3 regions of the Telluria sp. ZT3P26 genome follow, and region 2 is predicted to be linked to each of the others. Evidence: predicted binding sites of a transcription regulator. Region 2 holds the regulator's gene; each other region holds the start of a gene.
The links. Region 2 encodes HrcA, which represses chaperone genes, less so after heat shock. Its sites were predicted from a motif close to TTAGCACTCNNNNNNNNNGAGTGCTAA; they were not measured.
Positions count from the first base shown of each region.

Region 1: the regulator HrcA is predicted to act here: its motif matches at 5,850-5,876, upstream of groES (co-chaperone GroES).
Region 3: the regulator HrcA is predicted to act here: its motif matches at 4,103-4,129, upstream of rpoH (RNA polymerase sigma factor RpoH).

Region 1 is NZ_JCASII010000001.1:617,010-627,265, forward strand. Features, by position in the region: gene AC56LN_RS02665 (glucokinase) at 1-1,713, shown strand, start outside; gene AC56LN_RS02670 (hypothetical protein) at 1,717-2,190, opposite strand; gene AC56LN_RS02675 (PEP-CTERM sorting domain-containing protein) at 2,405-3,661, shown strand; gene groL (chaperonin GroEL) at 3,784-5,430, opposite strand; gene groES (co-chaperone GroES) at 5,470-5,760, opposite strand; gene AC56LN_RS02690 (hypothetical protein) at 6,125-6,424, shown strand; gene AC56LN_RS02695 (cell division protein ZapA) at 6,421-6,732, shown strand; RNA gene ssrS (6S RNA) at 6,779-6,960, shown strand; gene AC56LN_RS02705 (EVE domain-containing protein) at 7,049-7,522, shown strand; gene AC56LN_RS02710 (sulfite exporter TauE/SafE family protein) at 7,522-8,337, shown strand; gene AC56LN_RS02715 (xanthine dehydrogenase family protein molybdopterin-binding subunit) at 8,334-10,256, opposite strand, start outside.
Region 2 is NZ_JCASII010000001.1:39,917-50,172, reverse strand. Features, by position in the region: gene AC56LN_RS00255 (CopD family protein) at 1-42, opposite strand, end outside; gene AC56LN_RS00250 (glutamate-5-semialdehyde dehydrogenase) at 68-1,333, opposite strand; gene holA (DNA polymerase III subunit delta) at 1,416-2,429, opposite strand; gene AC56LN_RS00240 (LPS-assembly lipoprotein LptE) at 2,433-3,002, opposite strand; gene leuS (leucine--tRNA ligase) at 3,002-5,644, opposite strand; gene AC56LN_RS00230 (barstar family protein) at 5,776-6,102, opposite strand; gene dapB (4-hydroxy-tetrahydrodipicolinate reductase) at 6,104-6,913, opposite strand; gene AC56LN_RS00220 (outer membrane protein assembly factor BamE) at 6,922-7,533, opposite strand; gene fur (ferric iron uptake transcriptional regulator) at 7,613-8,044, shown strand; gene hrcA (heat-inducible transcriptional repressor HrcA) at 8,136-9,152, opposite strand; gene AC56LN_RS00205 (HAD family hydrolase) at 9,245-10,006, opposite strand; gene AC56LN_RS00200 (hypothetical protein) at 10,026-10,166, shown strand; gene AC56LN_RS00195 (hypothetical protein) at 10,240-10,256, shown strand, end outside.
Region 3 is NZ_JCASII010000004.1:246,177-256,432, forward strand. Features, by position in the region: gene AC56LN_RS14855 (bifunctional diguanylate cyclase/phosphodiesterase) at 1-1,932, shown strand, start outside; gene yghU (glutathione-dependent disulfide-bond oxidoreductase) at 1,948-2,790, opposite strand; gene rpoH (RNA polymerase sigma factor RpoH) at 3,077-3,967, opposite strand; gene ftsX (permease-like cell division protein FtsX) at 4,555-5,475, opposite strand; gene AC56LN_RS14875 (cell division ATP-binding protein FtsE) at 5,472-6,143, opposite strand; gene ftsY (signal recognition particle-docking protein FtsY) at 6,159-7,301, opposite strand; gene AC56LN_RS14885 (thiamine pyrophosphate-binding protein) at 7,401-9,098, opposite strand; RNA gene rnpB (RNase P RNA component class A) at 9,244-9,591, shown strand; gene glpK (glycerol kinase GlpK) at 9,650-10,256, shown strand, end outside.

The sequences.
Region 1 (10,256 bases), 580 kb from region 2:
CTGCGCTGCGACGACTTCGCCGGCATCGTGCCGCTGCTGCGCCATTACCTGCTCGACCACCAGGACGTCACGCTGCACCACGGCGCGTTTGCGGTGGCCAATCCGATCAGCGGCGACTATGTGCGCATGACCAACCGCGCATGGGAGTTTTCCACCGATGCGGTGCGGCGCGAACTGGGCCTGGCCACGCTGTTGATCGTGAATGACTTCACGGCGCTGGCCACGGCCTTGCCCAATTTTGCGCGCGACGACCTGATGCAGGTCGGCCCGGGCAAGGCCGTGCCGGGCGCCGTCATCGGCGTGCTGGGCCCGGGCACGGGCCTGGGCGTCTCGGGCGGGATTCCGACCGCCGACGGTTTCGTCACGCTGGGCAGCGAAGGCGGGCACGTGAACTTCGCGCCGTTCGACGAGCGTGAATTCGCGATCCTGCAATATGCGTGGCGCGAGTGGCCGCACGTCTCCAACGAACGCCTGATTTCCGGGCCCGGGATGGAAGTCATCTACCGCGCGCTGGCCGATCGCAATGGCGTCGAGGCCGTGCCGCGCACGGCCGCAACGATCGTGGCCGGCGCGCTCGAACAGAACGATGCGCTGTGCCTCGAAACACTCGAGTGCTTCTGCGGCATGCTGGGCGGCGCGGCGGCCAATCTGGCCGTCACGCTCGGCGCGTTTGGCGGCGTGTACATCGGCGGGGGCATCGTGCCGCGCCTGGGCGAGTGGTTTGCCAGCTCGCCGTTTCGCGCGCGCTTCGAAGCCAAGGGGCGCTTCTCGGACTACCTGGCCGACATTCCGACCTGGGTGATCACGACGCCGAACCCTGCCTTCCATGGTGTGGCCACCATCCTGGCCGAGCACCTGCGCGGACGCAGCGGCGCCAACACGCTGATGGAGCGCATCACGCAGCTGCGCCACGAGCTCTCGCCAGCGGAAGGGCGCGTGGCCAGCCTCGTGATCGACCAGCCGCGCATGGTGCTCAATGAACCGATCGCCGAGATCGCGCGCCTGGCCGACGTGAGCCAGCCGACCGTGATCCGGTTTTGCCGCTCGCTGGGGTTTCAGGGCCTGGCCGACTTCAAGCTCAAGTTCGCCAGCAGCCTGACCGGCTCGATCCCCGTGCGCCACAGCCAGGTGCGCCTGAGCGACAGCACGCACGATCTGTCGGCCAAGGTCATCGACAACACGGTGTCGGCGATCCTGCGTTTTCGCGACCAGCTCGATGTGCGGTCCCTTGACCGCGCGATCGAGATGGTCAGCCGCGCCAAACGCGTCGAGTTTTACGCGATGGGCAATTCGCGCGCGGTGGCGCTCGATGGGCAGCACAAGTTCTTCCGCTTCCGCATCCCGACCGCGCTGTATGGCGACGCGCACCTGTTCACGCTGGCCGCCGAATTGCTGGGGCCGGGCGATGTGGTGATTGCGGTGTCGAATTCAGGCGGCCTGCCCGAATTGCTGCAGGCGGTGGACATCGCGCGCGCGGCCGGCGCCGACGTCATCGCGATCAGCAACAGCCAGTCGCCGCTGGCACGCAAGGCCAGCGTCTGCCTGGCGGTCGATCATGCCGAAGACAGCACGAGTTTTCTGTCGATGATTTCGCGCATCCTGCAGTTGCTGCTGATCGACATCATGGCCGTCGGGATCTCGGTGGATGGCCAGCATGGACCGGCCCCGGGCCAGGATCCGCGCCGGCTGCTGATCTCGCACCTCGACAGCTAGTGTTCAGTCAGCGCTTTTCAGGTTGACGCGCTCGATCTTGCGGCGCCATTCCTGCAGGCTCAGGAGGGTGTCCGACTCGGTATCGTCGACCAGGATCTCGCTGCCATCCTGCGCAACCAGAAAGCTTTCCTGCCGCCGCGCGTCCTGCGCGCGGTTCTCGACAAAACTCAGCTGGTAATAGGTCTTGCCGTTCACCTCGCGCGGCACCGGGTCGTCCTCGACCACGGCGCCGCGCGCCTTGCCGCCCGTGCGTCGCTCGATCTGCGCCGACCAGGCAGTCAGTTCCGGCAACGCCAGCAGCGTGGCCATCGCCTGTTCCTTGCTGTAAGCCGGTGCCTGAACGACGGGTGCGGCCGGCGCCGCTGCGGGCGGCGCCACGGGCCGCTCGGCGCGCTTGCAGCCGGCAACTGCACAGCACAGGGCGATTGCGGCAAGGGTCGTGCGCAGGGTGTACGAGGCGGTGGCGCGATTGGACATGGCAGGTTCCGGAAGACGAGACGGCCATACTAAACCATGCTTGTTTTAGCGGCAACATACGTCACCCGCAAGCGCCGTACGGGTGTTATTATTTCCACATGGAAATGCTTTCGTGGTTTTCGCCACGATCTTCAGTTGTTTCGCGATGGCATCTGATTTAGTTTGTGCAACTAATGATATTCTGTAGGATCACTCCTACCAGTCAATACACCGCATGGACACCCGCGCTACCTATCAACGTCGTCTCGAACGAAGCTCGCACCGCGAAAAACGCCTGATGACGCTGGCCGTACTGGGCGTTGCCGTCGGCGTGGCCGGTGTCGTGCTGCCATCGCCATCGATCAGCTGGCCGACGTTCGGCGAGGCGTCGAATGCGGCCCCGGTTGCCGCAGCGCCGGCACGTGTCTTGAGTCCGACGGCGCCAACGGCGCAGCAGACCGCCTCGGCGCGGCGCATCTACCGCCACTCGGTCGTGCCGGGCGGCGTGGCGGACAAGGTCGAACTGGCGCAGATCCTGCGGACCGACCGGGTCGTGGCGGCGCACTATGCAACCTTCAATGTCGAGAACGCGCGCGCCGTCACCGTGACAAGCCCGCGCGCCGTATATGTCTCGTACCGGAAGAACGACCAGATCTACTGGACGTCGAAGAAGGTCATGCTCGAGAAGGGCGAAACGCTGCTGACCGATGGCGAGCATGACATCCGCGCCCGCTGCGCCAACCGCATCTCGGACGTGCCGCAGTATCCGGTCGAACGCCATGGCCCAAGCGAGGCCGAACTCGATACCGTGCTCGATGCCGGCGCCCCATCCGATCTGGTGGGTGTGCCCGGTGAAGAGGGCGGCTTGCTGCCCGTGGGCATGGACGACGTGAACACCAGCGAGGCAGTGGGGCAGCGCTACTATGCCACCAGCTTCCCGAATGGCGCTGGCCTGCTGACGCTGGCAAATGCCACGCCGACGCCGATGCCGTCCCGCCCGGGTCAGGCACCGAGCCTGCCGGACTGGTATGACACACCGATCTATCGTGGCGGCGTGCCAGACTTTGCCAGCCCGGTCGCTGGCAACGAGGACACCACCATTGACGTGTTGTCGCCGGTGCCGGTGCCGACGCCAGCGCCGGGTAGCGTGGTCGCTGGCGATACGGGTGGCGTTGGTCGTCCTGGCAGTGACACGGGACCGATCCCGGTCGCTATGCCGCCATCCCTGCCAACACCGGTTGCGGTGATCGATACGCCGGGTGATACGCCTGTCACGCCGGGCACGCCAACGACACCGGGCACGCCAACCACGCCTGGCACGCCAACCACGCCGGGCACGCCGGGCACGCCAACCGCGCCGACGCCGCCGGGCAATACCGTCGTCGAGCCGGTCCCGCCGACCGAAGTGCCCGAACCGGGCACGCTGTGGCTGGGCGGTGTCGCACTGGCTGCGCTGCTGTGGCTGCGCCGCAAGGGCCCGCGCGCCCGCTGAGTTGCGCTCAACGCACGATGTGCAGACAACAAAAAACCCGCGAGGTGTGAGCCTCGCGGGTTTTTTATCGTGGGTAACCTGGGCGAAGCATGCAGCGCGCTTCGCCCGGACCGCCCCGGCAATTACATCATGCCGTCCATACCACCCATACCGCCCATGCCGCCCATACCACCCATGCCGCCGGCTGGCTTGTCTTCCGACAGTTCCGAGACCATGCAATCGGTGGTCAGCATCAGGCCGGCGATCGACGCTGCGTTCTGCAGTGCCGAACGGGTGACCTTGGCTGGATCCAGCACGCCCATTTCGACCATGTCGCCGTAGGTGCCGTTGGCTGCGTTGTAGCCGTAGTTGCCGGTGCCGGCCAACACTGCTGCAACGACGACCGATGGCTCTTCGCCGGCGTTCTGGACGATCATGCGCAGTGGCTCTTCCATTGCGCGCAGGACGATCTTGATACCAGCGTCCTGGTCAGGGTTGTCGCCCTTGACCGTGATGTTGGCACGGGCGCGCAGCAGGGCCACGCCGCCGCCGGCAACGATGCCTTCTTCCACGGCAGCGCGGGTAGCGTGCAGTGCATCTTCAACGCGTGCTTTCTTTTCTTTCATCTCGACTTCGGTGGCTGCACCGACGCGGATCACGGCAACGCCGCCGGCCAGCTTGGCCACGCGCTCTTGCAGTTTTTCGCGGTCGTAGTCCGAGGTCGCTTCTTCGATCTGGGCGCGGATCATCTTGACGCGGCCTTCGATCGATTCAGCCTGGCCAGCGCCGTCGATGATGATGGTGTTTTCCTTGCCGACTTCGATACGCTTGGCCTGGCCCAGCTCTTCCAGCGTGACTTTTTCCAGCGTCAGGCCGACTTCTTCAGCGATGACCTGGCCGCCGGTCAGGACAGCGATGTCTTCCAGCATGGCCTTGCGACGGTCGCCAAAGCCCGGGGCCTTGACAGCGACGGTCTTCAGGATGCCGCGGATGTTGTTGACGACCAGGGTCGCCAGCGCTTCGCCGTCGATGTCTTCAGCGACGATGACCAGTGGACGGCCAGCTTTTGCGACTTGTTCCAGTACCGGCAGCAGGTCACGGATGTTCGAGATTTTCTTGTCGCACAGCAGGACGAATGGATTTTCGTGCACAGCGACTTGCTTGTCCGGGTTGTTGATGAAGTACGGCGACAGGTAACCGCGGTCGAACTGCATGCCTTCCACGATGTCCAGCTCGTCGTTCAGCGACTTGCCGTCTTCCACGGTGATGACGCCTTCCTTGCCCACTTTTTCCATCGCTTCAGCGATGCGCTCACCGATCGAGGTTTCCGAGTTGGCCGAAATGGCGCCGACTTGTGCGATCTCTTTGGTGGTGGTGGTTGGCTTGGCGATCTTGCGCAGTTCTTCGACGGTGGCAGCAACTGCCTTGTCGATGCCGCGCTTCAGGTCCATCGGGTTCATGCCGGCGGCAACGAACTTCATGCCTTCGCGGACGATGGCCTGGGCCAGCACGGTTGCGGTGGTGGTACCGTCACCGGCGTTGTCGCTGGTCTTGGAAGCAACTTCCTTGACCATCTGCGCGCCCATGTTCTGCAGCTTGTCTTTCAGTTCGATTTCTTTGGCGACCGAGACACCATCCTTGGTGACGGTCGGCGCGCCGAACGAGCGCTCGAGCACGACGTTACGGCCTTTCGGGCCCAGGGTGACTTTGACTGCATTGGCGAGGATGTTGACGCCTTCGACCATCTTGGCGCGCGCTGCGTCGCCGAATACTACTTCTTTAGCTGCCATTTGTTATTTCTCCGAAATGTTCGTGAGTGGGATCAGAAATTACAGTGCGACGATCGCGAGGATTTCTTCTTCGCGCAGCACCAGCAGTTCCTGGCCATCGATCTTGACGGTCTGAGCGCCATACTTGGAGAACAGCACGCGATCGCCGACTTTCACTTCCAGAGGGCGGAGCTGGCCGTTATCTTGCACTTTACCGTTACCAACGGCGAGAACTTCGCCTTGGTCCGGCTTCTCTGCCGCGGCATCAGGGATGATCAGGCCGGACGCAGTTTTGGTTTCCTGGTCGAGACGCTTCACGATTACGCGATCGTGCAGAGGGCGAAGGTTCATGCAAAACTCCTTAATATTCAATGGTTTAACTGGCGTTTTTGACGCCGTCGCAGCAACTTGTCGATGCTGCGCCGGTCTGCAAAGAGTTGTTAGCACTCTCAGCTAACGAGTGCTAATTATAGGGACGATACCCTGTCATTTCAAGGCGCATGATGGCGAAATCATTGTAAACAGGTGATATAGCGCAATGATGACATTGGCATTTGCACCATGTTTGCTGCGCCTTGTCCGCAGCGCGCGGCAGGACGGGAGGCCGGCAGCGTACACCGCCAGCCATAACGGTGCCGCACGCCAGCGCGCTACTACTGCCGCACGGCAATACGCACCGGTTGACGGAAAAAGCAACTCGATCCTATAGTGTCGGATGATTTCCGAATTCCAAGACCTCTCAGACAAAATCGACCGGCTTGCGCAACTGACCCAGTCGTTGCGTGCCGAGAACTACCTGCTGCGCCAGGCCAATACGCTGCTCAGCGCCGAGAACGTGGCGTTCAAGGAGCGCCTGATCGAAGCGCAGCGCCGCGTCGAAGCGCTGCTGGACGAGCTGCCCAAGCCACCAGACGAATCGGACGCCGCGGACGAACCTGCCGCAGACGCGCCACTCGATGCCAATGCGCCGGTGCCGCCGCATCTTGCCCACGCCCGCCGTGAGGGGACAGCATGATTTATCTCGACGTACATATCATGGGCCAGTCGTACCGCCTGTCCTGCCGCGACGGCGAACAGCGCACGCTGCGCGAAGCCGTGAGCTACCTCGACAGCAAGATGTGCCAGTTGCGCGATTCGGGCAAGGTCAAGGGTACCGACCGCATCGCTGTCATGGCAGCACTGAGCGTGGCCGCCGAATTCCTGTCGGTGAAATCGCCGCAAGGGCCGCTGTCGGACATGTCGATCCTCGAGGTCAAGCAAAAACTCGAGTCGATGCACACGGTGCTCGACCGCGTTCTGGCTGACCAGGAAAATCTGGCCTGAAAGGCCGAATCCGTTTGACAGGACTGGTCAAAGGAGTAAACTCCTTCCTACCCTGCGGTGTTCGAGATTTGCCATATATTCCTTGAACCATTCTTACGCATAGGTCGTGGAACAAGTTCGATGGGTGTGAGCGTCGCTAGTCCGACGAACCCGAAATTGATCTGACCGTGACCGCCTTGAACCGTTGTGGTTCAGGATGCCGGCAAAAACGGCACAGGCGGGGGCTAGACATACAAGCGGTTGCGCACTCGGTACGCAGCCGCTTTTTTTTACGTGTGCGTCCGGTGCATCGTGTGCTGGCAGGGAGAACAGCGCGATGCGCTACTGGTTGATGAAATCCGAGCCCGACGAAGTCAGTTTCGACGACGTCCTGGCCGCCCCCGGCGCCACCGTGGCCTGGCTTGGCGTGCGCAACTACCAGGCGCGCAACTTCATGCGCGATGCGATGGCCGTCGGCGACGGCGTGCTGTTCTACCACTCGGGCGGCAAGCTGCCCGGCGTGGCCGGCATCGCCGACATCGTCAGCGGCCCATACCCGGACGCATCGCAGTTCGACACCACCAGCCATTACCACGACCCGAAGGCCACGCCGGAAACGCCGCGCTGGGTCTCGGTCGATGTCAAGGCGGTTGAAGCGGGCCGCTTCGTGCCGCTGGCCGAACTGCGCACGGTCGCCGCGCTGGACGACATGGTGCTGCTGCAGAAGGGCAGCCGGCTATCGATTTCGCCGGTCACGAAAGCCCAGTACACGGCCATCGTCGCGCTCGTGCGCGGCAAGGGCGCGCCATGATGGCGCCCGCATTCGATCCGCTGCTGATCCTGGCCCTGCTGGGAATGGGTGCGTTTGGCGGCTTCGTGGCCGGCATGCTTGTCGTCGGCGGCGGCATGATCCTGGTGCCGTTCATCACGATGATCTTCACGGCGCGCGGCTTTCCCGAAGAACTCGTCGTGCACATGGCGATCGCCACCTCACTGGGCACCATCTTCTTTACTTCGTTGTCGTCGGTGCGCGCGCATCACAAGCACGGCGCCGTGCTGTGGCCGGTCGTGCGCCTGTTCACGCCCGGCATCCTGATCGGCGCCTGGGTCGGGCCCTGGATCGGCAAGCAGATGAACACCTCGGTGCTGGCCTTCTTTTTCGGCTGCTTCGTGGCGTTCTCGGCGATCCAGATGCTGATCGGGAAAAAACCGGCGGCGGCGCGCGAACTGCCCGGCAAACCGGGCATGTTCGCAGCGGGCAGCGTGATCGGCATCCTGGCCGGGCTCGTGGGCGCGGGCGGCGCCTTCGTCTCGGTGCCGTTCATGACGCGCTGTAATGTGCGCATCCATAATGCCGTGGCCACCAGTGCGGCGATCGGCTTTCCGGTGGCGCTGATGGGCACCCTGTCGAACATCTATTTCGGCTGGGGCGAACCCGGTTTGCCGCCCTGGTCGCTCGGCTTCATCTACCTGCCGGCGCTGGCAATCATCGTGCTGGCCAGCGTGTCGATGGCGCCGCTGGGCGCGCGCACCGCGCACAAGCTGCCGGTACGGCAGCTGCAGCGCAGCTTCAGCGTCATCCTGTGTGCGCTGGCCGCCTACATGTTCTGGAAAGCCTTCAACTAGGCCTTGCGCACCCGCGCGCGGTCCAGCGGCAGGTCGCGCATGCGCAGGCCGCAGGCGTCGAACACCGCATTCGCGATGGCTGCCGCGGCCGGACCCTGCGCCGCTTCGCCGGTGCCCAGGAACGGCTGGCCAGGGCGGTCGATCAGGTGCACGTCGATCTGTTCCGGCGCCTGGGCAAAGCGCAGGATCGGATACGACGCCCAGTCCACCGTCAGCACGCGCGATTCGTCGAAGCGCACCTGTTCCAGCAAGGTCCAGCTGGCCGACTGGATGATGCCGCCCTCGATCTGGTTGCGCACGCCGTCCGGGCTGACGATCTCGCCGCAATCGACGGCGCTCACCGCGCGCGTGATGCGCACCAGGCCCGTCTCACGCGCCACCTCGACTTCCACCGCAATGGCGCAGTACGACGCCAGGTTTTTATAGCGCGCAAATGCGAAGCCACGTCCGCGCCGGGCCGGGCGCCGGTAGCCATCCCAGCCAAACTTTGCTGCCGCCAGCTTGACCACGTCGAGCGCGCGTGGATCGTCCAGGTGCCGCAGCCGGAACGCCACCGGGTCGCTGTTCGCGGCGCGCGCCAGTTCGTCCATGAAGCTTTCGATGGCAAACACATTGCAGTAGGCGCCCAGGCCGCGCAGTGCCGATGAGCGCAGGACCGGCTTTGGCTGGAAGTGGTGCACCACGCGCGCATTGGGCAGCACGTAATACGGAATCGCATTGCGGTCGCCGCTGCCTTCGGGTTGCGGTGCCGGCTTGGCGACCGGTGGCGCAAACGGGCGCGCCAGGTGCGTGGCCGCCAGCAGGTTGCCGGCCTTGCCGGGGCGCGTGTTGTGCGGCGGCGTGAAGACGTCGTGCTGCCAGTCGGTGATGCGGCCGGTGCTGTCGAGCGTGGCGGCCACCTGCACCACCATCGCCGCGCCGAACGGCTCCCACGCATGTTCTTCTTCGCGCATCCACTGCACGCGCACGGGCCGGCCGGGCAGGGCGCGTGCGAGCAGGATGGCGTCGGCCGCGACGTCGTCGGCGCCGTTGTGACCATAGCAGCCGGACCCCTCGACGTGGATGCAGCGGATCGTGTCTTCGTTGACGGCGATCAGTTCGGCCAGGGCCGTGCGCAGCGGATAAACACCCTGCGCATGGGTCCAGACCGTGTAGCGGCCATCGACCAGCTGCGCCACGGCGCACGAGGGGCCAATTGACGCGTGCAGCTGGAACGGGCGCGTATAGCGCGCGGCGAACTTGTGGCCGGCCGATCCGGCGGTGCCGCGCGCCAGGATCGGCAGCGCCTCGGCGGGCTGGGCGCGGATGAAGGCATTCATGTCGGGATGCACCGGCAGCGACGCCGGTGTCTCCCAGCGCGTGGCCCGCGCCAGCGCCGTTGCCGCCTTCACGGCGCGGTACTCGCCCTCGGCGATCACGGCGAGAAAGCGTCCGTCCCGCACCACCTTGAGCACCCCCGGCAGGCGTTCGATCGCGGCGACATCGACGGCGATCAGCCGCGCGGCCTGCGACGGTGGTCGCACGATGCGCGCATGCACCATCTGCGGCAGCCGCAGGTCTTGCACGTAGGCCGCGCCGCCCGTGACCTTGGCCGGGATGTCGACGCGTGGCACCGACTTGCCGATGGCCGTGCGCGGGCCTGGCGGAGGTGGCGCCGGCGTCGGCGTGGCGCGCAGGTGCAGTTCCTGGCCCGTCACCAGCTGGCCGAACGTGACGCGCCGGCCGCCCGCGCTGAACGCGCCATCCTTCAGTATCAGGCTGCCCACAGGCGCGCCAAGCCGCGTTGCGGCCAGTTCACCCAGGCGCATGCGCACCTGGCCGGCCGCATGGCGCAGCGCCGTGCCGCTGTCCTTCATCGAGTTGCTGCCGGCGGTGATGCCTTCGTCCGGCGTGCGCGCCGTGTCGGCGGTCACGAGCTG
Region 2 (10,256 bases):
CGCAATGAAGACGATGTGCAGTGCTTTGATCCAGAGGTACATGCTTTCCTTGTGGTGAAGGTTGAATTCAGTTGCGGACTTCGCCGTGCCCGAACACGACATACTTGAGCGACGTGAGGCCTTCCAGGCCCACCGGCCCGCGCGCATGCAGCTTGTCGTTCGAGATGCCGATCTCGGCGCCCAGGCCGTATTCGAAACCATCGGCAAAGCGCGTCGATGCATTGATCATCACCGATGCCGAGTCGACTTCGCGCAGGAAGCGCATCGCGCCGCTGTGGTCTTCGGTCACGATCGATTCGGTGTGCTTCGACGAATACGCATCGATGTGGTCCATCGCTTCGTCGATTCCCGCCACCACCTTCACGGCCAGGATCGGGGCCAGGTATTCGGTCGACCAGTCTTCTTGCGTTGCCGCGACCAGATGCGGATAACCGGCCAGGATCGCGAACGCTTCCGGATCGGCGCGCAGCTCGACGTCTTTGGTGGCATACAGTTCGGCCAGGCGTGGCAGCACGGTCGGCGCGATGCCGCGCGCGACCAGCAGCGTTTCCATCGTGTTGCAGGTGCCGTAGCGGTGGCACTTGGCGTTGAACGCAATGGCCAGCGCCTTGTCGATATCGGCCTTGTCGTCGATGTAGACGTGGCAGATGCCATCGAGGTGCTTGATCATCGGGACCGTGGCCTCGGCCATCAGGCGCGCGATCAACCCCTTGCCGCCGCGCGGGACGATCACGTCCACGTACTGCGGCATCGTGATCAGCGCGCCGACGGCGGCGCGGTCGACCGTGTCGACCACGTGCACCGCCGCCTGCGGCAGCCCGGCACCAGCCAGGCCTTCGGCCACCAGCCTGGCCAGCGCGCGGTTGCAGTGGATGGCTTCCGAGCCGCCGCGCAGGATCGCCGCATTGCCGCTCTTGATGCACAGGCCGGCCGCATCGACCGTCACGTTCGGGCGCGCCTCGTAGATGATGCCGATCACGCCCAGCGGCACGCGCATCTGGCCGACCTGGATGCCGCTCGGGCGCACCTTCATGTTCGAGATTTCGCCAACCGGGTCGGGCAAGGTGGCGATCTGGCGCAGGCCGGCGACCATCGTCGCAATCGCCGCGTCGGACAATGCGAGGCGATCCATCAGTGCCGGGGCCAGGCCTGCCGCCTGGGCGGCCGCCATGTCCTGCGCGTTGGCGGCGCGCAGCGCATCGGCATCGCGCTCGATGGCGTCGGCGATCAGGTGCAGGGCGCGGTTGCGGGTGGCGGTGTCGGCGCGTGCCATGGCGCGCGCGGCGACCCGGGCTTGCTGGCCCAGCGTGTGCATGTGTGCGGTGATGTCCATCGAGTTTCCCATTGCATTAACCTGGCGCGCGCACGGCGGCGATGTCCAGCGGCGGCCAACAAGGCATTTACTGCGGAGGGCCTTACCGCGCCACCCGCAACGCCAGCTGCAACACCGCATCCCACGCGTCGCCCGCGAATTTTTTGGCGCGCAAGCCCTTGACCATGCGGTCGACCTGCGCTGCCTCTTGCAGCGCCGCTTCGAGCGTCGCGAGCGACACGCGGCGCAGCGCCGGTTCCATCATCCGCTCGCGCGGCCCCCAGATCCGGTATTCCTTGAGCAGGGCATTCAACGGCCGGCCCTGCCCCATCCCGCTCTTCAATTTTAGCAGCGTGCGGATTTCTTCGGCCACCGCCCACAGGACCAGCGGCAGCGCTTCGCCCTCGCCCTTCAAACCCTCGAGCATGCGCACCAGGCGCGCGGTGTCGCCGGTCAGCATGGCCTCGGACAGCTTGAACACGTCGTAGCGCGCCACGTTCAGCACCGCGTCGTGCACCTGCTCGAACGTCAGTTTGCCCGGCTCGTGCAGCAGGCCAAGCTTTTGAATCTCCTGGTGCGCCGCCAGCAGATTGCCTTCGACGCGGTCGGCGATGAAGTCCAGGCTTTGGCGCTCGGCGCTCTGGCCCTGCGCTGCCAGACGGTTGCCGATCCAGGCCGGCAACTGCGCGCGCTCGATGTTCGGGATATCGATGTAGACGGCCGCCTGCTGCAGCGCCGTCACCCACGACGCCTTGGCCGTCTGCCAGTCCAGCTTGGGCAGCGTGATCAGCGTCAGGTTGTCGGGGCTGAGGTCTTTCGCATACGCCTGCAGTGCGGCGCTGCCATCCTTGCCCGGTTTGCCGGTCGGTATGCGCAGCTCGATCAGCTTCTTGTCGCCGAACAGCGACAGCGCCTGGTTCGCGGCCAGCAGCTCGCCCCATTTGAAGGTGCGCTCCACGCTCAGCACATCGCGCTCGGTATAGCCTTGCGCGCGCGCCGCCTTGCGGATGCGGTCAGCCGCTTCCAGCGCCAGCAGATGCTCGTCGCTGGCGATCACGTACAACTGCGCCAGGTTCTTGGCCAGGTGGCCGTCGAGCGCTTCGAGCCGCAGTTGCATCGCTTACGGCGTCGGCAAGGCGGCAGCCGGCGTCGCTGGCGCCACCACGGGCCCCAGCGGCTTGATCGCCACCAGGCGGCGCAGGATCTGCTGCACCAGGTCGGACTGCATGTCGCGGTACAGCAGCGCTTCTTCGGATTCCTTGGCCAGCACCTGCGATTCATCGAACGCGATATTGCGGCGCAGGGTGATCTCGGTCGGCGCCAGCAACTGGCGGTTGTTGGCGTCGCGCACCTGGAACACCAGCGTGTAGCTCAGCGAGTATTCACGCACGCGGCCCAGGCTGTTGAGCGACAGGATCGACTTGCCACGCGACTCGCTGATCACATCGAACAACGCTTCGGCCTTGGACGCATCGGCTTCGATGCGCACGTTGTCGCCCGCGCGCAGATTGCGCTTGAGCTCCGTGCCCAGCGGCGAGGCTTCGTTGAACGACAGCCAGATGCTCTGGAACGGCACGTTGTACTGGCCGTCGCTGCCGCGCAGCTTGAAGCCGCAGCCCGCCAGCATCGCCACCAGCAGGACAGCACCGAGGGCGCGTACGAAGTAATTGTTGTTCGACTGGTTCATCATCAGACCACGATATTGACAAGTTTGCCCGGCACGACGATGACCTTCTTCGGCGTGCCTTCGATGAACTTCTGCACCGCTTCGCTGGCCAGCGCAGCCGCTTCGATGGTCGCCTTGTCGGCATCCTTTGCGACCTTGACCGAACCACGCAGCTTGCCGTTCACCTGGATCATCATGTCGATCTCGGACTGTTCGAGCGCCTGTGGATCGACTTCCGGCCATGGGGCATTGAGCAGGTCGCCATGGACACCGGCGAAGCCAAGTTCCTGCCACAGCGCGTGCGTGATGTGCGGCGCGACCGGGTTCAGCAAACGCAGGAAGATCGAGAAGCCTTCGGCGATGATCGCGTTGGACGCTGCGCTGTCATCGAGCTTGCCCGATTCGAGCGTGTTGAGCATCTTCATGCACGCCGAGACCACCGTGTTGTACTGGATGCGCTTCAGGTCATAATCGGCCTGCTGCAGGATCTTGTGTACTTCGCGGCGCAGCGTTTTCTGTGCGTCGGTGTGGGTGCCCTGCACTTCACCGGCCAGTGCCGCAGCGATGCGTTCGCGCTGCGCATAGCCGAAGGCCCATACGCGGCGCAGGAAGCGGCTGGCGCCTTCGACGCCGCTGTTCGACCACTCGAGCGTCTGCTCCGGTGGCGACGCGAACATCGTAAACAGACGCGCGGTATCGGCGCCGTACTGCTCGATCTGCGCTTGCGGATCAATGCCGTTGTTTTTGGACTTCGACATCTTTTCGGTGCCGCCGATTTCCACCGGCTGGCCGTCGGCCTTCAGCACGGCGCTTTGCGGACGGCCCTTGTCGTCGAAGGTCAGCTCGACATCGGCCGGGTTGAACCAGGTCTTCTTGCCGGAGGTTTCTTCGCGATAGTAGGTCTCGTTGAGCACCATGCCCTGCGTGAGCAGGTTCACGAACGGCTCGTCGAACTTGACCAGGCCGAAGTCGCGCATCACCTTGGTCCAGAAGCGCGCGTACAGCAGGTGCATGACGGCGTGTTCGATGCCGCCGATGTACTGGTCCATCGGCATCCAGTAATCGTTGCGCTCGTCGACCATCGCGTTGCTGGAACCCGGCGACGTATAGCGCATGTAGTACCACGACGAATCGATGAACGTGTCCATCGTGTCGGTCTCGCGGCGCGCAGGCTTGCCGCAGGTCGGGCAGTCGCACTTGAGGAATGCTTCGTCCTTGTTCAGCGGATTGCCGGTGCCGTCCGGGACCAGGTGCTCGGGCAGCACGACCGGCAGGTCGGCTTCGGGTACCGGCACGATGCCGCACTCGGCGCAGTGGATCATCGGGATCGGCGTGCCCCAGTAGCGCTGGCGCGAGATACCCCAGTCGCGCAGGCGGAACGTGACCTTCTTGGCGCCCAGGTCCTGGCTCGCCAGTTCACCCGAGACCGCGTTGACGGCCGAGGTGTAATCGAGGCCGTCGTACTTGCCCGAGTTGATCGTGCGGCCGTTGTCCTTGTCGCCGTACCACTCCTGCCACGCGTCGAGCGAGAATTCCTGGCCTTCGACGGCCACGACCTGCTTGATCGGCAGGTTGTATTTCTTGGCGAAGCCGAAATCGCGTTCGTCATGTGCCGGCACGCCCATCACGGCGCCATCGCCGTAGGTGATCAGGACGTAGTTGCCGACCCAGACCGGGATCTGCTCGCCGGTCACGGGATGGGTAACGAACAGGCCGGTCGGCATGCCCTTCTTTTCCATCGTCGCCATGTCGGCTTCGATGACGGAACCGAGCTTGCATTCGGCGATGAATTGCTGCAGCGCCGGGTTGTTCTTTGCCGCGTGCTGGGCCAGCGCGTGCTCCGGCGCCACGGCGCAGAAGGTCACGCCCATGATCGTGTCGGCGCGCGTGGTGAACACGTACAGCTTGCCGTCGTCGATCGGCGCGCCGGTGTCATCCTGGATTGTGTGCGGGAACGCGAAGCGCACACCCGTCGACTTGCCGATCCAGTTGGCCTGCATCGTGCGCACGCGCTCGGGCCAGCCTGGCAGCTTGTTGTCGACATGGTCGAGCAGTTCGTCGGCGTATTCGGTAATGCGCACGTAGTACATCGGGATTTCGCGCTTCTCAATGAGCGCGCCCGAACGCCAGCCGCGGCCGTCGACGACCTGCTCGTTGGCCAGCACGGTCTGGTCGACCGGGTCCCAGTTCACGGTGCCCGTCTTCTGGTAGATGATGCCCTTTTCGAGCATCTTGAGGAACATCCACTGGTTCCACTTGTAGTAGTCCGGCTTGCAGGCGGTCATCTCGCGCGACCAGTCGATCGCCAGGCCCATCGACTCCATCTGGCCACGCATGTGGGCGATGTTCGAATAGGTCCATTCGGCCGGCGGCACGTTGTTGGCCATGGCCGCGTTTTCGGCCGGCATGCCGAATGCATCCCAGCCCATCGGCATCAGGACGTTGTAGCCGTTCATCCGCAGGTAGCGGTACATCACGTCATTGATCGTATAGTTGCGCACGTGGCCCATGTGCAGCTTGCCCGATGGGTAAGGCAGCATCGAGCAGGCGTAATACTTGCCCTTGGGGAAACGCGGATCGTGTTCGACGGCTTTATAGGCGTCGATCGATTTCCAGTAGGCCTGGGCGGCCTGTTCGACTTCGGCTGGACTATATTTTTCTTGCATGATTTCTGCAGACGTAATGTGGGAGATGGAACCGGTCATTATAACCTGTTGATTTTGCACTACGGCGTGGCGTGGTGCAGGCAGGGATGGTGCAATGAGACAGCGCCCGCTGAACGCTGCCCCGGACAATTTCAGCGCAGCACGAGTTTCAGTGCCGGCGTTTCGCCATAATCTTCATACCGCTCGTTGATGCCGCCGATACAGAAGGCCAGCTCATCGAACAGATCCGGCGTGGCCGCCTTCATGGCCGCAGCGTCGACGATGACGATCTCGAGCACGTCGTCCGGCGCCAGCTGGAAGCGGGTCATGTTTTCGTCGTCGCGCAGGTAGCTCAGGCAATCCACCCAGGCGTCGATGCTGTTCGCGTACGACGCCGGGAAACCGAAGGCGGCCCGGCTTTGCGCATGAAACGACGCCTCGTCGACGATCGCGGCGCCGTTCAGTTGTGCAACGGCCATATCAGGCTTTCAGGCCCAGCACGTCCTGCATGTCGTACAGGCCGTGGGATTTGTCTGCCAGGAAGCGCGCGGCGCGCAGCGCGCCGTGGGCGTAGGTCACGCGGCTGCTGGATTTGTGGCTGATCTCGATGCGCTCGCCCGTGCCCAGGAACATGACGGTATGGTCGCCCACGACGTCGCCGCCGCGCACGGTGGCAAAGCCGATCGTCGACGGGTCGCGCTCACCGGTGACGCCTTCGCGCCCGTACACGGCGCATTCCTTGAGATCGCGGCCAATAGCGTCGGCAATGACTTCGCCCATCTTGAGCGCGGTGCCCGACGGTGCATCGACCTTGTGGCGGTGGTGTGCTTCGACGATTTCGATGTCGTAGCCTTCAGCAAAACTTTTTGCCGCCATTTCGAGCAGCTTGAGCGTGACGTTCACGCCCACGCTCATGTTCGGTGCGACCACCAGGCCGACCTTCTCGGCGGCGGCGGCGATCTCGGCCTTGCCGGCGTCATCGAAACCGGTGGTGCCGATCACCATCTGCTTGCCGTTGGCGGCGCAGTACGCGAGGTGCGCCAGCGTGCCTTCAGGGCGGGTGAAGTCGATCAGCACGTCGGCGTTGTGCAGGCCGTGCCTGATGCTGTCTTCGATCATCACGCCCGTGAGGAAGCCACCGAACGCGCCGGCATCCTGGCCGATGAACGGCGAACCGGGCATGTCGAGCGCGCCGGCCAGGCGGGCGTCGGGTGCGTACTGGATGGCTTCGATCAGCATGCGACCCATGCGGCCGCTGGCGCCGGCTACGGCGATATTCAACATCGTCATGGCAGTCCTTACTGCTGGGTTGCCGGGGCGGTCACCGTGACCGGTGCGACCGGACGGCGTTCCGGCTTGTCCTTCTTGTCCGGCACCTTGGCTGGGCCGGCGATACGGTCGATGTAATCGCGTTCGCTTGGCAGGTTGCCGCCTTCGAAGCGCTCGACCACGTCATCCTTGAAGAACACGGTGACGCGGCTGGTGGTCAGTTCGCCATTGCCACGGGCCAGGTAGAACGGGTAATCCCAGCGGTCGGCATGAAAGGCGTCGAGCAGCAGAGGCGAGCCGAGCAGGAAGCGCACCTGGTCGCGCGTCTGGCCGGCCTTCAGCTGGTTCAGCATCTCTTGCGAGACGAAGTTGCCCTGCTGGATGTCCGGACGGTAAGGCGAGAAGATCCACAGGAACTTTTGCAGGCGCGAAGCCTGCACGGTCTGCGCGCCGGCATTGGCGATGGCGGCCGATTTGTCGGCGTCGGCCGCGGTGGCCGCCGTGTCCGTTGCCACCGGTGGCGCCGGACGGGTCTGGTTGCGCCAGGATGCGCAGCCGGACAACGTCAGCGTGCAGACGAGACCTGCCGCCAGCACCGCCTTGGCGGAAAATCGATGGGATACGGCTTGTTTGACGCGCATAGGTAACCTCAAATCGTTCGAGCGGGAGCTTTCAAAACGCTATATCATAAAGCACTCCGCCAATATGCGAGTAACAAACATGAGTAACAACCCGACCGACCTGAAGGCAAGCGGCCTCAAGGCCACGCTCCCGCGCCTGAAAATCCTGGAAATCTTCCAGAACAGCGCCGTGCGTCACCTCACCGCAGAAGATGTCTACAAGATCCTGTTGGCTGAAAACATGGACGTCGGCCTGGCCACTGTCTACCGCGTCCTGACGCAATTCGAGCAGGCCGGCCTGCTCAACCGCAACCACTTCGAAACCGGCAAGGCCATCTACGAACTCAACGCCGGCTCGCACCACGATCACCTCGTCTGCGTCACCTGCGGCCGGGTCGAAGAGTTCTACGATGACGAAATCGAACAGCGCCAGAAGATGATCGCCGAAACCCACGGCTACACGATCGTCGACCACGCGCTGGCGATCTACGGCAGTTGCCCGCAGTGCCAGGCGGCGCGTAAAGCAAGCTGAGTCATTTGCAGCCGATAAGGCTGGTTAACAAGAAAGGGCGCACCGGAATTTTCCGTGCGCCCTTTTTGCATCTGGTAAGAGTAAAAAACTGTTAAGGCTGGCTCAGTGCGTTCGACAGCAGCTTGGCGGTGATGTCGACGATGGGAATGACCCGTTCATAGGCCATCCGCGTGGGGCCGATGACGCCCAGGGTGCCGACGATGCGGCCATCGACGGCGTACGGCGCGGTGACCACGCTCATCTCGTCCATCGGCACCAGGTTCGATTCGCCGCCGATGAAGATCTGTACGCCGCCGGCCTTGCTCGACATGTCGAGCAATTGCATCAGGCCAGTCTTTTGCTCGAACATCTCGAACATCTGGCGCAGCGAACTCATATTCGACGACAGGTCGGTCACCGACAGCAGGTTGCGCTCGCCGGAAATGACGACGTCGTCGCTCTCGGCCATGGCCTCGCTGCCGGCCTCGACCGCAGCATGCATCAGGCGCCCCATGTCGTCGCTCAGCTGGCGCAATTCGCCGCTCAGGCGCTGGCGCACGCCGTCGAACGACTGGCCGGCGAAGTTCTGGTTCAGGTAATTGGCCGACTGCGACAATTGCGCCGGCGTGTAGTCGACATCGGTCAGCAACAGGCGGTTCTGCACATCGCCGCGCGGATCGACGATCACGAGCAGGATGCGCTTTTCGGACAGGCGCAAGAATTCGATCTGCTGGAACACCGATTCGCGGCGCGGGCTCTGCACCACGCCGGCAAACTGCGACAGCGACGACAGCATCTGGGCCGCGTTGGCGATCAGTTTTTGCGGATGCTGCAGCGGCAGGCGCATGCGCTCGGCGCCGACCGTCGTTTCATCGAGCTGCTTGACGGTCAACAGGGTATCGACAAATACGCGGTAGCCGCGCGGCGTCGGAATCCGGCCAGCGGAGGTATGCGGACTGGCGACGAAGCCCATGTCCTCGAGGTCGGCCATGATGTTGCGGATCGTCGCGGGCGACAATTCCAGGCCCGACAGCTTGGACAACGCGCGCGAACCGACCGGCTGGCCGTCGGCAATATAGCGTTCGACAAGCGCTTTGAGCAGGGTTTGGGCACGGTGATCGAGTTGCATGGTTCCGGGAAGCGTCTTTTTCTGTGGTACTGGGATGAGAATCAAATTGGGGCGCGGCACGGCAGCGCAAGGGTTGCGGTCCGATCCCAGTGTTATACGCGCTTCGGCGCGGATCCGTGTGGCAACTCGTGCGGTGGCTCATGCGGTAGCTCATGCGCGGCATCCAGCCAGTCGAGCAGCGCATCGATGCTGTCCACCTCGACATCGGGCCGTACCTGGTCGGCCAGCTCGTTGATCTTGCCGCTGCGGTTCATCCAGGCAGCGCGCAATCCCGCCTGCTGGGCGCCCTGGACGTCGAGCAGCAAGTCGTCGCCCACATACAGGGTGTCGGCCGGCTGCACGCCCAGCGCCGCGCAGCCGGCCAGGAAGATCCCCGGATCGGGCTTGGCGCGGCCAAAGTCGCGCGCCGCCACCGATGCCTGGAACTGGTCGGCCAGGCCGATCGTGGCCAGGTCGGCCACGCCATTCGTGACCGAGCCCAGCAACGCGCGCTGCCGGAGCCTCGCCAGGCCCGGCGCCACATCGTCATACAGCGTCACGGCATTGCGCGCGGCGATGAACAAGACCATGGCCTCGTCCACCCGCGCGACGTCTTCGCCCGCCTGCTCGAACGCAGCCACCAGGCCGGCGTGGCGCAGCGCGCTCAGGTCGATCCCGTACCCGGGCTCGCGTGCCAGCAGTTCCAGGCGCGCCTGGCGCAGGCTGTCGATCGTGAACCGCCCGGCCACGCGCGGCGCATGCTGCTGCAACCATGCATACAGGATGGTTTCGGCAGTCCGGATCACGGGCGCGATCGGCCACAGGGTATCGTCGAGGTCGAACAGAACGGCTTTGGGCCAGGGGCGGCGGGTCATCGGCTTCCAGGGAACAGGCATGAAAAAACGCTACGCCAGCATAGCGATGCAAGCGGCCAAAAGCAAACCGCACAATCTGAACGTTGCTTATATGACATTGTGCTTACAACCTGATACACATGGAAATGGGACGCAAATGGACCGGTTGCCTAATAAATGAACTAAAATGTTGAGCGATTTTTTGATTCCAACCGCGCAGCCTGCGCTTTCCCGCTAGATTATTTGGAGAATATATGAAGAGTTCCTACCT
Region 3 (10,256 bases), on a different contig from region 2:
AATGGATTTGCCGACGGCCAGTCACGCGTGCTGGGCTGGCGCCAGTCGCCGGTCTATCCACTGGTTGCGCTGGTCGGCCTGCCAAGCCCTGAAACGCTGGCCGCAAGCAATCGTTACTGGACCGACAGCCGTGACCGTGCGATTGCCGCCACGCTGTGCCTGATGCTGCTGGGTGCGGTCGGCGCCGTGCTGGCGCAGCGCGCGCTGCAGCGCGGCAAGGAGCAGGACGATGTGCGGCGCGCCTACCGCACTGCCACCGAGAGCGGCAACGACGGCTTCTACATGGCGGCAGCCGTGCGCGGGCGCGACGGGCAGATCGTCGACTTTCGCATCGTCGATTGCAATGAACGGGGCGCCTTTTTCTACGGCATGACGCGTGACGACCTGGTCGGCGCGAGCCTGACCGAAATCGACGCGGGCCTGTTCGGCGAAGACTTGCTGGCCACTTACCGCAAGGCGATGGAAACGGGTTTCCATGAAGACGACCGCAGGATGCCGAGCGACAATCGCCTGAACATCAGCTGGGGCCGGCGCCGCCTGGTGCGGGTCGGTCACGGCCTGGCCGTCACGCTGCAGGACATCAGCGAGCGCAAGGCCCACGAGTCGCAGCTCGAGCGCCTGGCCAACGAGGATACATTGACGGGCCTGGCCACCCGCCACGCTTTCCTGGAACACATGCCCGCGATGCTGGCGCAGGCGCAAGGCGCCAGCATGGGCGCGGCGCTGCTGTTCATCGACCTGGACGAATTCAAGCACGTCAACGATTCTCACGGCCACGCCACCGGCGACGCCGTGCTCAAGTGTGCGGCCCAGCGCCTGCTGTCGCTGCTGCGCCCGTCGGACCAGGTGGCGCGTTTCGGCGGCGACGAATTCGTCGTCCTGCTCACGCCGTGCGACGGCGAGCGCCAGGCGGCATCGGTCGCGGCGCGCATCGTCGATGCGTTCGGGGTGCCGTTCCTGCTGGGCGACGAGCTGCATGCGGTGGGCGCGTCGATCGGCATCAGCATGTACCCGCGCGATGGCACCGATGCCGAGACGCTGGTGCGGCACAGCGACATCGCCATGTATGTCGGCAAGAACGACGGCAAGGGGCAATACCGCTTCTTCGACCCGTCGTTGTCGACGACGCTCAATTCGCGCGCGCGCCTCAAGCAAAGCATGCTCGAGGCGCTGGAGGGCGACCAGTTCGTGCTGCATTACCAGCCGCGCGTCGACGCCCGCAGTGGCGAATTGCTGAGCATGGAGGCGCTGGTGCGCTGGCGCCATCCTGTGCTGGGCATGGTCGCGCCGGGTGACTTCATTCCGCTGGCCGAAGCGACGGGCCTGATCATCCGCATCGGCGAGGCTGTCATCGAGAAGGCCTGCGCGCAACTGGCGGCCTGGCGCGAGGCCGGCGTGCCGCTCGTGCCCGTGTCGATCAATGTCTCACCCAAGCAGTTCATGCGTGGCGGCGTGCAGCGGCAATTGCATGCGGCCCTGGTGCGCCACCGCGTGCCGGCCAGTCTGATCGAGGTGGAAATCACCGAGTCGGCGATGATGGGCGACCAGGACGACATCCTGGCTGAACTGGCGGCGCTGCGCGCGCTGGGCGTGAAGCTGCACGTGGACGACTTCGGCACCGGCTACTCGTCGCTGTCGCAACTGCAGCGCCTGAAAATGGACGTGCTCAAGGTCGACCGCGCGTTCACCAACGAGCTGGCCAGGTCGAAAGAGGGCAAGGTGTTCTTTCAGGCGATCGTGTCGATGGCGCACGCGCTGGGGATGTCGGTCGTGGCCGAGGGTGTCGAGACCGCGGAGCAACTGGCGATCCTGCGCGGCCTGGACTGCAACGAGGTGCAGGGTTACTTCATCGCGCGCCCGATGCCGGCGCACGAGATGGCGGTGCTGATGGCGCAGCGCTACCTGCTCGAGGTTGCAGCGGCGGCGTCGTGAGCGCCGCCGCGACGATCAGTCGAGATCAGCGGCGCTATGGCGTTCCAGCACCTGGTCTTCTGCCGGCCCGAACGACCGGTTGACCTTGCGCCCACGCACCACAGCCGGGCGCGCCGCGATCGCATCGGCCCAGCGCTTGACGTGCTTATACTCGTGTACCGACAGGAACGTGGCGGCGTCGTACAACTGCCCCAGCACCATGCCGCCATACCATGGCCAGATAGCCATGTCGGCAATCGTGTAATCGTCGCCGGCCATGTAGCGGTTGTCGGCCAGATGGCGGTCAAGGACATCGAGCTGACGCTTGGTTTCCATTGCGTAGCGGTCGATCGGGTATTGCAGCTTTTCCGGCGCATAGGCATAGAAGTGACCGAAGCCGCCGCCCATGAATGGCGCCGAGCCCATCTGCCAGAACAGCCAGTTCATCGTCTCGGTGCGCGCCACGCCATCCTTCGGCAGGAAGGCGCCGAATTTTTCGGCCAGGTACACCAGGATCGCACCTGATTCGAATACGCGCACCGGCTCTGGGCCGCTGCGGTCGACCAGGGCCGGGATCTTCGAGTTGGGGTTGGCATCGACGAAGCCGCTCGAGAACTGCATGCCTTCGTTAATGCGGATCAGCCAGGCATCGTACTCGGCGCCCGCATGGCCGGCGGCCAGCAGTTCTTCGAGCATGATCGAGACCTTCACACCATTGGGCGTGGCCAGCGAGTACAGCTGCAGTGGGTGCTCACCCACCGGTAATTCTTGCTCGTGCGTCGGTCCGGCGACCGGGCGGTTGATATTGGCAAACGCGCCGCCCGGGGTGGCGGGCGGGGTCCAGACGGTTGGCGGGACATACGGCGTTGAATCAGGCATGGCTTTTCCTTGAGCTGACGTGTCAGAAGGACCATTCTAGCCAATGGGGGACAAACGTGTTGGCGGCGGCTGCACGCGTTCAGGTTACCCCGGTTTCGTGGCGGCCACGTTTTGTTGGACGCGCGGACGGGAAACCCGTCCACCCTACAAAAAATACCGTAGGGTGGGCGGCTATGCCACCCACGCGTTCAACGCAACAAAAATCCGCCAAGGCGGTATTGTAGAAAGCGACGCCACATAAGAAAAAACCCCGCCGAGGCGGGGTTCCGGACAGAGCAGGGCGGCTTTAAACGAACGCCGTCAACGAACCCTTCATCTTCTTGAGCGCAGCCGATTCGATCTGGCGAATGCGCTCGGCCGACACGCTGAATTCTTCCGCCAGCGTGTGCAGCGTGGCGCCCGAACCGTCGTCGTTGGCCAGCCAGCGCGCTTCGATGATGCGGCGCGAACGCGGGTCGAGCTTGCCAAGTGCCGATTCCAGGCCCTCGGACTGCAGGCGCGTTACCTGCTGCGCTTCGATGACCTTGGTCGGCTCTTGCTGCTCCGACGACAGGTAGGCGATCGGCGAGAACTTGTCGTCTTCGTCGTCGGTTGGCGATTCGAGGGCGATATCGCGGCCCGACAGACGGGTTTCCATCTCGATCACTTCTTCGCGCTTGACGCCCAGCAGCTTGGCCAGATCATCGACCTGACCCGGCGACATCGCGTCCAGACCGGTCTTGTTGCTGCGCAGGTTGAAGAACAGCTTGCGCTGCGCCTTGGTCGTCGCGACTTTCACCAGGCGCCAGTTCTTGAGAATGTATTCATGCATCTCGGCCTTGATCCAGTGCATCGCGTACGACACCAGGCGCACGCCCTGGTTCGGGTCGAAGCGCTTGACTGCCTTCATCAGGCCGATATTGCCTTCCTGAATCAGGTCGGCGTGTGGCAGGCCGTAGCCCAGATAGCCACGCGCGATCGACACCACCAGGCGCAGGTGCGACAGCACCATTTTTTGCGCTGCGTCGAGATCGTTATCGTCGCGCAGCCGCTTTGCCAGCGACATCTCTTCTTCGTGCGTCAGCATCGGCAGGCGGTTCACCGCCGAGATGTACGCATCGATATTGCCGAGATTGCCGGTGAAACCTAGTCCCAGAGCACGATTGCCGGTCGGGACCAATGCGGATTGTGCGGACATGTTTATTTCCCTTTTAATAATCTTGCTGCATCCTGACGGGCCTCGGCCTCATGCCGGTGACGCCATCGCGAAGCGCATGTCGCTTCGTCGTGTACGGATGCTTTTACTTGAAATTCGATTGCCTTGGACCATATATTAGCACTCCCCCAAAGAGAGTGCCAGAACGTGGCCAGAACTTAAGACTGTCCAAAGTATTGCCCATAGGAATTAATTCCGCAAGCAATCTACTCTAGAACAGCGTTTGGGTATTCGTTTGATCCAGCTCAAAATTCAGCTGATAAACACTGGAAATCGCGTACAGGTTCAGAGTAAGGCGCACGAGACATGCTCTCTGTTGAATAGCGCACGTACGACTGGGGAGGCCTGTAGGAGTTCTACGCAAGACAGCGTAGGGAAGTGCGACGTGACCGTAGGAGTATGGGCGCACTGCGGCGCGTTCCGACGGCCAGGTAATTGGGGAGGCAGCACAACGGCCGCCTCGCCCTGCTCTGGAAATGGTGACACTTCCGGCATTTTCAACACCCTGAATCAATCTTTTTTATTCAGCAATATTGTAGGAGTGCCGCTAGCGGCACCCCATCAGCCCGTCAGCGCGCCCGCGCCAGGTGGCGCCGCACCGACAGCAGGGCGCCGACAAGGCCCAGTCCGGCACTCACCGCCAGCAAGCCGGCAATGGCCAGCCCGCCCAGTGGCATCAACTGAAACTGCGAGCCGTACAGGCGTGCAAACTCGGCGATGGCCCCGTTGAGCGGGTGTAACGCCAGCATGACCACGCCCAGCGCCACGCCGCCAGCGCACAGGCCGAGCAGCGCGCCGGTGTAAAAGAACGGGCGGTGGATGAAATCGTTGGTCGCGCCCAGCAGTTGCGAGACGGAGATTTCTTCTTTCTGCGTCAGCACCTGCAGGCGGATCGTATTGAACACCACCGCGATGACAACGATGCCCAGCGTGCCGGCCAGCAGCAGCAGGGCCAGGCGCAGGATCCCGAGCAGGGCGGCCAGGCGCTTGACCCAGGCCGAGTCGACCTGCACCGTTTCGACGCCCGGCAGGGCGCGCAGGCGCTCGGTGATGGCGTCGACCTGTGCGGCAGCGCCGGCGCTGGCAAAGCCGTCCAGCTTCATCACGTAACTGTCCGGCAGGGGATTTTCGCCCAGCGTTTCCAGTACGCCGCCCAGGCTGCTGCGTTCCTTGAGCGATTCCAGCGCTTCTTCGCGCGGCACGAAGGTGACCTCGCCCTTGCCCTGGGCAACGATCTGGCGAATCTGCGGCAGCAATGCCTGTGCATCGGCCCGGCTGACATTTTCGCGCATGAACAGGCTGATCTCGGGGTCGACCGATAACTGCTCGGACAGGGGCCGTACATTGTCAAGCAAGGTCAGGCCCGCGAACGGCAGCGTGAGCGCGAGCGCGACGACGAGCACGTTGAACAGGAAGCTGCCGGGCGACTTGCGCACGGTGGACAGCGCGGCCACGAGGGCGAAACGATGCTGGCGCAACCACGGGCTCATGCTGCACCTCCGACCAGCTGGCCATTTTCCAGGCGGATGACGCGCTCGGCGCGCTCCAGCACATAATCGTCGTGGGTCGAGATCACGCACGTGACGCCCACCGCATGGAACGAGCGCAGTGCATCGAGTACCTTGTCGGCCGCAACGCGGTCGAGGTTGGCGGTGGGTTCATCGGCCAGGATGATCTGCGGGCGGTTGACGATGGCGCGGGCCACGGCCACACGCTGCTGTTCGCCACCGGACAGTTCGAGCGGCATCGCGCGGGCGCGGTCGAGAAGGCCGACCTTGTCGAGCGCGGCGCGGGCGCGCTGCTCGGCTTCGGCCGTGCGCGCACCGGTCACCAGCATCGGCAGCATCGTATTGGCCAGGATATTGCGGTCGTTGAGCAGGCGCTGCTGCTGGAAGATGATGCCGATATTACGGCGCAGGAACGGGATGCCGGCCGGCTTGATGCGGCCGACGTCATGGCCGCTGACGATCACCTTGCCGCTGGTGGGCCGCTCGACGCCGGCGACCATTTTCATCAGGGTCGACTTGCCCGCGCCCGACGGGCCGGCCAGGTAGACCAGCTCGCCCTTGCCGATGGCGAGCGTGACGTCGTGCAGCGCGTAGCTGCCCTGTGCGTCGCCGTGCGTGTACTGCTTCGATACTGACTGGAATGCAATCATGGTGTCCTTGTTCGATCAGCCAAGCAGCGCGTCGACGAATTCTTCGGCGTTGAATGGCTGCAGGTCTTCCAGCTTTTCGCCCACGCCGATGAAGTACACGGGAATCGGGCGGTTCTGCGCGATCGCGGCCAGCACGCCACCCTTGGCGGTGCCATCGAGCTTGGTAACGACCAGGCCCGTCAGGCCCAGCGCATCGTCGAACGCCTTGACTTGCGCCAGCGCGTTCTGGCCGGTGTTGCCGTCGATGACGAGCAGGATTTCATGGGGCGCACCCGCCATGCCCTTGCCAATGACGCGCTTGATCTTTTTCAGCTCTTCCATCAGGTGCAGCTGGGTCGGCAGGCGACCGGCCGTGTCGATCATGACGACGTCAGTGCCCCGCGCCTTGCCCGACTGGACCGCATCGAATGCAACGGCGGCCGGATCGCCCGACTGCTGCGAAATCACGGTCACGTTGTTGCGCTGGCCCCAGACCATCAATTGCTCGCGCGCAGCGGCGCGGAACGTGTCGCCCGCAGCCAGCAGCACCGACTGGTCGAAGCTTTGCATGTGCTTGGCCAGCTTGCCGATGGTGGTGGTCTTGCCGGCGCCGTTCACGCCCGCGATCATCATCACCAAAGGATCGTGGCGGCCCAGTTCAAGCGGCTTTTGCAGCGGCAGCAGCATCTCGATCATCAGGCCCTTGAGCGCCGTCTTGACGGCAGCGGCGTCGAGCAGCTTGTCTTCCTTGACCTTGCGGCGCAGCTCGGTGAGCAGGTGCTCGGTGGCGGCAATACCGGCGTCGGACATCAGCAGCGCCGCTTCGAGTTCTTCGTACAGGTCTTCGTCGATGCGCGCACCGACGAACAGCAGCGACAGATTGCTCGAGGTCTTGGACAGGCCGGCCTTTAGGCGCGCCATCCATGAGTGTTTCTTTTCCTGCTCGGTGGTGGGGCGCTCGGCGGTTTCCGGGAACAGGTTGCTGCCTTCGTGCAGCACGCTGACCTCGGTCTTGACCTCGGTCTTGACCTCGGGCCTGGCGTCCGGTTTGACGTCGGATTTGCCCACGGCGGGCGCCGGTGGCGCGGGCCTGGCGACAGGCGCCGCGGGTGCAGCAGGTGCAACAGGTTCCGGCGCCGGGGTATCGGGCGCTTTCTTTCTTTTGAAGAAGCTGAACATAGTGTCTGGTGGGGGACTTCGTGCGAACGCCGGCGGGGCCGGCGATGAAAAAACGTGCGAATATTTTACCAGAGCAGCAATACGTTCCCGCTTTGCGCGTTAGCGTGCTCCTTTTGCGGCCTCGGCCTGCGCGCGCATCATCTCGAGCGTGGCGTTCGGCGTAATCAGATTGCCGTCGTAGCGCAGCTCGATCACGGCCGGCAAATGTTCCTGCGCCGTGTAGGCCAGCGCCCGCGCCAGAGCCGGTGCGAAGTCGGCGGTCTGGTCGACCACTTCGCCATGGCCGCCATAGGCGCGCGCCAGCGCCGCGAAATCTGGATTGTGCAGGTTCGTGCCCGACACGCGGCCCGGATAGGTGCGCTCCTGGTGCATGCGGATCGTGCCGAACATATTGTTGTTGAAGACCAGGATCACGACGCCAGCGCCGTACTGCACGGCGGTGGCCAGTTCCTGGCCCGTCATCATGAATTCGCCGTCACCGGCAAAGGTCACCACGGCCCGCTCGGGATGCACGATCTTGGCTGCAACGCCGCTTGGCACCGCATATCCCATCGCGCCATTGGTCGGCGCCAGCTGCGTGCGCATGCCGCCATACCGGTAGAAGCGGTGCGCCCACGACGCGTAATTGCCGGCGCCGTTGGTGATGATGGCGTCGGGCGGCAGAGCACTTTGCAGATCCTGCACTACTTGCCACAGGTCGAGCGGGACGCCTTCGCGCAGCAGGGCAGGCTGCGCCTGCCACGCGGCCAGCTCCTCCCTGGCCTGCGTCACATTGGCCTGCCAGCTTGCGTCGACCGGTTCCATCGCGGCGAGCATGGCGCACGCCTGCGGCATGCCGGCCGCGATCATCAGTTCGCCCTGGTACACGCTGCCCAGTTCTTCCGGATCGGGGTGGATGTGCACCAGGCGCTGGGCCGGCACGGGCGCGGCCAGCAAGGTGTAGCCACCGGTCGTCATCTCGCCCAGACGCGGACCGATGGCAATCACCAGATCCGCATCTTTCACGCGCGCGGCCAGCTTCGGATTGATGCCGATGCCGACGTCGCCGATGTAGTTCGGGTGTGCGTTGTCGAGCAGGTCCTGGAAGCGGAACGTGCAACCCACCGGCAGGTGATTGCGCTCGGCGAACCGCGCCAGGTCGGCGCAGGCTTGCGCAGTCCAGGTGCCGCCGCCAAGCAGCACGACCGGACGCTCGGCCTCGGCCAGCATCGTGCGCAGTTGCGCGATCTGGTCGGCGGATGGCGCCCCGTGCGCTGGCGTATAGGCGCGCGTGTCGGCGACCTCCGCCAGTGACACGAGCATGTCTTCGGGCAGCGCCAGCACCACCGGACCGGGACGGCCGCTGGTGGCGACCTGGAATGCGCGCGCCAGGTATTCGGGGATGCGGTCGGCGCGGTCGATCTGGGCCACCCACTTGGCCATCTGGCCGTACATGCGGCGGTAGTCGATTTCCTGGAACGCCTCGCGGTCGACGAAGTCGTTGCCTACCTGGCCGATGAACAGAATCATCGGCGTGGAATCCTGGTACGCCGTGTGCACGCCGATCGACGCATTGGTGGCGCCCGGTCCGCGCGTGACGAAGCAGATGCCCGGCTTGCCGGTGAGCTTGCCGTAGGCCTCGGCCATGAACGCCGCGCCCCCTTCCTGGCGGTTGATCACGAACCGGATGTTCGAATCATGCAGCGCGTCGAGCACGTCCAGGTAGCTTTCACCCGGGACACCGAAGGCGGTATCGACGCCGTGAATGGAGAGGGCATCGACCAGGATCTGGCCGCCGGTGCGGGAAGGGTGCGTCATGGGAGGGTCGTCCTTATAGGGTTCGCTTGCAAGTATTCTAAGTGAGCGGCCTGCATGCGGCTTTTGGAATGGCGACATCAAATTTCAGAAAACGGGGGCGCGGCGCCGGGCTTGGCCAGAGGGATATCGGTTACAATGCCCCCGTGAAGCAGGCCAGGCAGTCGCTGGTCCACGCCGCAAGGTCGTGGACGGGAGGAAGGTCCGGACTCCATAGAGCAGGGTGACGGTTAACGGCCGTCCGCCGAAATCCGCTGGCGCAAGCCAGTGGTACAAGGCGAGGAACAGGGCCACAGAGACGAGCGTATTTAGTTACGGTGAAACGCGGTAACCTCCACTCGGAGCAATTCCAAATAGGCACGCGTTGATGTTGCTCGCGGAGCGTGCGGGTAGGAAGCTTGAGCGCTGGAGTAATTCAGCGCCTAGAGGAATGATTGTCCAAGTGTCGCCGCAAGGTGGCATTACACAGAATCCGGCCTATCGGCCTGCTTTACACATAATTTATAACGCGCACCGCTCGGTGCGCGTTTTCCCCGGTCGTCCCGGAGACCGCATTGACCCACTACATCCTCGCCCTCGACCAGGGCACCACCAGTTCGCGTGCGATCGTGTTCGACGATGCCGGCGTGGCCGTCGCCAGCTGCCAGCGCGAATTTCCCCAGCATTTCCCGCAGCCTGGCTGGGTCGAGCACGACCCGCGCGATATCTGGGACAGCCAGCTCGCCTGCGCGCGCGCCGCGCTGACCGACAGCGGCATCGATCCCGCGCGCATCGCCGCGATCGGCATCGCCAACCAGCGCGAAACGACGCTGCTGTGGGACCGCGTTACCGGCGAACCCGTGGCCAACGCCATCGTCTGGCAAGACCGGCGCACGGCGGGCGCCTGCGACCGGCTGCGCGAGGCGGGCAGGGCCGCCATGATCGCCGAACTGACCGGCCTGGAACTCGATGCGTATTTTTCCGCGACCAAGCTGCAATGGTTGCTCGACCATGTCCCGGGCGCGCGCCAGCGGGCGGAGCGGGGCGAGCTGGCGTTTGGCACCGTCGACAGCTATCTGGTCTACCGCCTGTGCGGGCGCCACGTGACCGATGCCAGCAATGCGTCGCGCACGATGCTGTTCAACATCCACACGCTGGCCTGGGATGACGCCTTGCTGGCGC